DNA from 2 places in the Brevibacillus composti genome. Region 1 is predicted to be linked to the other one. Evidence: riboswitches for the same ligand, from Rfam matches in the RefSeq annotation. Region 1 holds a riboswitch; the other holds the start of a gene.
The links. Region 1 has a riboswitch for FMN ahead of ribD (bifunctional diaminohydroxyphosphoribosylaminopyrimidine deaminase/5-amino-6-(5-phosphoribosylamino)uracil reductase RibD). Riboswitches for the same ligand answer to the same signal wherever they lie in the genome.
Positions count from the first base shown of each region.

Region 1 (2,457 bases):
GCAATGCTGTCTCCGATTGCGGCATCCTCCAGGACGGTCTGGGCGCGTATCACCAGCGTGCAGGATTGGGCGTTTCGCGTGATGCTTTCTACTGTGCCTACTTCTTCGATCAGTCCGGTAAACATGTGAGATCCCTCCCTGCCGGCTGCCCCCATACGGGATAGCCTGTGATGCACAAATCATGGCTGCCGATCATTTCTACCTCGACATCGGCCAGCGGGATGGCGTCCTGCATCTCCGCGAACCCCTGACCGCCATACGAGGTAGGCGCTCCCTGACCGCCGATTAGTTTGAAAGAGAAAAACTGGATGACTTTTTGAATCGCACCTGCCTCCAAAAACGAGCCGTTTACCGCTGAGCCCCCCTCGACCAAAAGAGAGGTAACCCCTCTTTGCCCCAGGGATTCCAGCACGCGTTCTATGCCTACGCCATCCGGCAGTCTGACGACCTCGACACCTCTCTGCTCCAGCTCCTGTTGCCGAGCAGAAGGAGCCTTGTCCGAGGTATAGATCAGCGTCGGCGCATGCCCGTCGCAAATCACGCGGGCATCTGCCGGGATGCGCAGCCGGCTGTCGAGGATGACGCGCAGCGGCTGCCGCCCGCGCACCTCCCCGTCTTCCCGGGCAGTCAGCTCCGGATTATCCGCCAGCACGGTCTGCACCCCGACGAGGATCGCATCATGCTCGCGCCGCAGCCGGTGCACCCGCTTGCGAGACTCTTCCCCCGTAATCCAGCGGCTGTGCCCGGTGCGCGTCGCGATCTTTCCATCCAGTGTGCTTGCCGTTTTTACCGTAACAAATGGCTTTTTTGTGCCGATGTAATGGAAAAACACCTCATTCAGCCGCTTCGCCTGTGCGGCGCAGATTCCGACGCTCACCTCCAGGCCCGCCTCCTGCAAAAGACGGATTCCCGCTCCCGCTACCCGTGGATTGGGGTCTTCTACGGCGACGACTACTCGCCTGATCCCCGCTTCGATCACCGCCCGCGCACAAGGCGGCGTCCTCCCCTGATGGCTGCAAGGCTCCAGGGTAACATAGAGGTCCGCTCCTTTTGCGTGCTCGCCAGCCATTCGCAGCGCGTGCACCTCGGCATGCGGTTCGCCCGCTTTCACATGCGTCCCCAATCCGACGACCATGCCATCCTTGACGACGACTGCTCCAACTAATGGATTGGGTGCCGTCTGCCCCTTGGCGGATCGGGCCAACTCCAGCGCAAGCGCCATGTGCTGCCAGTCATGTTCAGACATCTCCTCTGCTCCTTTCCCGTTTGTAATGGCCATCGCCGCTCGGCGCGACTTCCTGGAATGCCAAAAAGCCCTTGAAGCGCGCTTCAGGGCAAGGGGAAAGAAGCCTTCTCACTCCCGTTTTTTCAACGAAGAGACAGAGGCTGCCTCACTGCCTTCTCCCATCCGGACTATACCGTCGGCCCTGGATTTGCACCAGGTCAGTCGCTCGCTATCACGTAGGACAAGCGAGCGAGTCGCGGGCTCAGACTGTCGTCATCACCGCCGGTCGGGAATTTCACCCTGCCCTGAAGGTCTGCTTTTTGTGGTTGTAGTACCGCGGCACCGATTCCTCCACCGCGATGGCTTGCTCCTGTCTCTCCTTTCGGCGACCGGACTCGTCCGGTCTTTTGCAATCGGGTAGGGGGCTACCCATTAGTTGAGTAGCCGACCTCCCACACCACCGTACGTACCGTTCGGTATACGGCGGTTCCTTAGTTCACGCAGTCACTTGTCGATAATAATCTGAGAAGAAAAGAAATCCGAGGCCTTTAATGGTGTTGTTATCGAGGGCTTTCGCGAGGATGGGGCTATTGGAGATTCTCCAGTAGCTCTTTCTTGTATTTGCGTATTCCCATGCCTTGAACTTTGGGATTCCAAACGAGATCAGCTTTTCGAATTTTGTCCTTATTCGTTTCCATTGTTTCCAGTAGATCATTCGAATCCTTCTTCTCATCCATTCATCCGTTGTTTGGAGCAGGTTCTTCATATCCGCAATCTTGAAGTAGTTGACCCATCCCATGATATAGCGTCTGAGCCTTTCGGCTCTCTCTTCATTTCCCATGCCATTGCTTCTTGCGGTTAGTTCCTTCACTCTTGTTTTCATTTTGGCGATGGATTTGGGATGGATGCGGACTTTCACTTGCCCTCGTTGGTTGTAGAATGAGAATCCCAGAAACTTCACTCGAATGGCTAGGTCCACCACGGTTTTCTCCCGATTTACTTTTAGGAACAGCTTCTTTTCAATGTAGGGGAGAATGTTGGTTAGTGTCCGTTCGGCACTTCGTCTGCTCTTGCAGAAGATGAGTAAATCATCTGCGTATCGCACAAACTTGTGTCCTCTCTTCTCCAGCTCCTTGTCCAACTCATTCAGCATGATATTACTGAGAATTGGACTCAGATTCCCGCCCTGCGGTACGCCGACTTCTGTTTCCTCAAACTTGTGCTTCACGACA
Region 1 covers NZ_CP066308.1:921,226-923,682, reverse strand. The annotation lists gene JD108_RS04865 (riboflavin synthase) at 1-125, opposite strand, end outside; gene ribD (bifunctional diaminohydroxyphosphoribosylaminopyrimidine deaminase/5-amino-6-(5-phosphoribosylamino)uracil reductase RibD) at 110-1,246, opposite strand; FMN riboswitch at 1,393-1,542, opposite strand; gene ltrA (group II intron reverse transcriptase/maturase) at 1,722-2,457, opposite strand, start outside.

Region 2 (2,457 bases), 1.8 Mb from region 1:
ATCAGTGCATCGACCTTGCAGCCAAAGGGTCGACTCTCTGCAGCACGATCGGACCTGCGATTCCGTTCATTGCTTTTGATTTTAATCAATGGTCAGGCGCGCTCGCCAATAGGGGAGACGCAGCCAAAATTTCTAGCCTTATGGTAGCAAAAGGATATTCGAAAGTCAATTTCCCGAACGGATGCGCAGCCGCGGAGCCAGCTTGGCGTACAGCGGATAGGCCACCAGCGACAGGAGCACGCCTTTTATCAGATTAAACGGCACGATGCCGTACAAGACCAAAGACCAGACACTCTCCGCCTGGAACTGAGCCACCAGCTGCTCCAGCGATACCTGGTAGAGCGCGGCGTAAGCGGGCAGCAGCAGATAGGCATTGGCAACAGCCATGACCGCTGTCATCAGCAGCGTGCCCAGAGCGAGGCCGGCGAGGAAATTCTTTTTCCCCTGTCCCAAGCGCTGAAGGGAGACCGCCGCGACGATAAAGCTGGCGCCGGCCACGACATTGGCCAGCTCCCCGATCAATAGGCCGTCTGTGTTTTTAAACAACATGTGGAGAGCGTTTTTCAGCACTTCCACGATCACGCCGGCCATCGGTCCGTACATCAAGGCCCCGATCAAACCCGGCAACGTACTAAAATCAAGCTTCAAAAACGTCGGCATCAGCGGCACCTGAAATTCCAGGTACTGCAGCACGAATGCGACCGCCGCCAGCATGGGAATCGTCACCAGCCGCTGCGTCGCTTGCGATCTTGGAATCGCTGTTTCTCTCATCTGCAACCATCTCCTCATGTGGTTCTTCCTTCTTTGAGGAATGGCAACAGCACACGCGTCTCCATGCCTCGCGCCTGTGCTCTTTCTCGTCTGAGCCTGGCGATGTCCAGCCGAATAAAACGTCGGCTTTCCTATTGGCCATCGCAAGCCCTCGCCTTTTCGATCCTTCCTGCTTTCCTTTTCGGCGATTCCAACCATTCTGAAAGCAGAAAAGCCCTGAGGATAAATCTCCTCAGGGCGTAGACCGCTAGGCAAAGACAACGAAAGAAACCTGCACATTCGGGTACAAGAAACCAGAGGGTACCGGCAAACGCCAAAAACCCCTGAATCTCGCGACCCGCGCACAAGCAAACAAGCACGCTGCATACACGTACTGTCGTCATCCTTCTCCCATCCAGACTGTACTGTCGGCTCTGGACTTGCACCAGATCCTGCACTCCAAGATGACATCTCGCATCCGGGAGGCTCGCGGGCTTACGCTGTGCCAATCGCACGGCGATCACCGCCGGTCGGGAATTTCACCCTGCCCCGAAGGAATGTATTTATTTTTTATACACACGTATTATAAGTGGCTTTCCCGGATTTGACAATGAGGGAAGTTTGCCAATTGCACTCCATGCGTACCCTCCCGTCAGACATGCCCTCGCCTGGACAGGCGGGTCCACACCTCCGTAAGCAGGTACGGAGAAAGGATGATGAACAAGGGCAACAGCTCCAGGAAAACAGCGATAACTTTTTCGTAGTACCAGGCAAAAAACACGAGAAAGCCCCCCAACCGCCGGCGGTCAAGGGGCCATCATCCGATCGATCAAGACCCCGCACCGCTGTATTTGCGAACGCCCCAATTCCACACGAAAATCCCAATGGCGAAAAAGACGATTCCGACAATGGGCGTAAAGGCGGCGTAGACATACCAGGCTTCCTTGCGAAGGAAGTAGGCCGCCGGATACACCCCGACGAAAGCAAACGGCAAGATATAGGTCAATACGATGCGAATCACTTTGTTGTAGACGTCCACCGGATAGCGGCCGTACTGTTGAATATTCCAGATCATCGGCGAGATCCCTGTGCGGGAGTCGGAGAAAAAGCTGACCGCCGCGATCGCCGTGTAGACGCCGCCGTAGATCAGCACCCCGCTTGCGACCAGCACCAGGAAGATGATCGGGTCGTACCAGGTGAAGGACAGCTCCAGCCGAATAGCCGCATAGCCCATGATGATCAGCCCGGTCACCACGCCGAAGATGCGGTCGGGGGCGATGGACTCCAGACAGACCTGGGCCAAATTGTTGAGCGGCCGGGTCAGGACGCGGTCCATCTCCCCGCGGATGATGTAGCGCTCGTTGAAGTCCCAGAACCCGAAAAACATCGAAAAGAGCGCGTACGGAATGAGGAAAAATCCGTAGATGAAGATAATCTCGTCCCGCGACCAGTCATTGAGGAGCGGCACATGCTGGAAGACGACCACGATAAACACCAGATTGATCAGCTCATAGATCAGGTTGGAGGCCAGTTCGCCGAGGAAATCGGCCCGGTACGCCAGCCTCGTTTTGAAATACTGTCCCAGATAATCGGCAAAAATGCCGAGGATATGTTTCCACTCGCGCATCTCTCTACCCTCCCTGCACGACCAGCTTTTGCTGGGCTTTGCGCCACAAGACCAGGATCGGCACCAGAATGACCGCGACC
Region 2 covers NZ_CP066308.1:3,620,125-3,622,581, forward strand. The annotation lists gene JD108_RS18225 (ECF transporter S component) at 166-771, opposite strand; FMN riboswitch at 1,150-1,311, opposite strand; gene JD108_RS22620 (hypothetical protein) at 1,403-1,531, opposite strand; gene JD108_RS18230 (ABC transporter permease) at 1,580-2,377, opposite strand; gene JD108_RS18235 (ABC transporter permease) at 2,382-2,457, opposite strand, start outside.
Region 2: another riboswitch for FMN. It lies ahead of JD108_RS18225 (ECF transporter S component); the one in region 1 lies ahead of ribD (bifunctional diaminohydroxyphosphoribosylaminopyrimidine deaminase/5-amino-6-(5-phosphoribosylamino)uracil reductase RibD).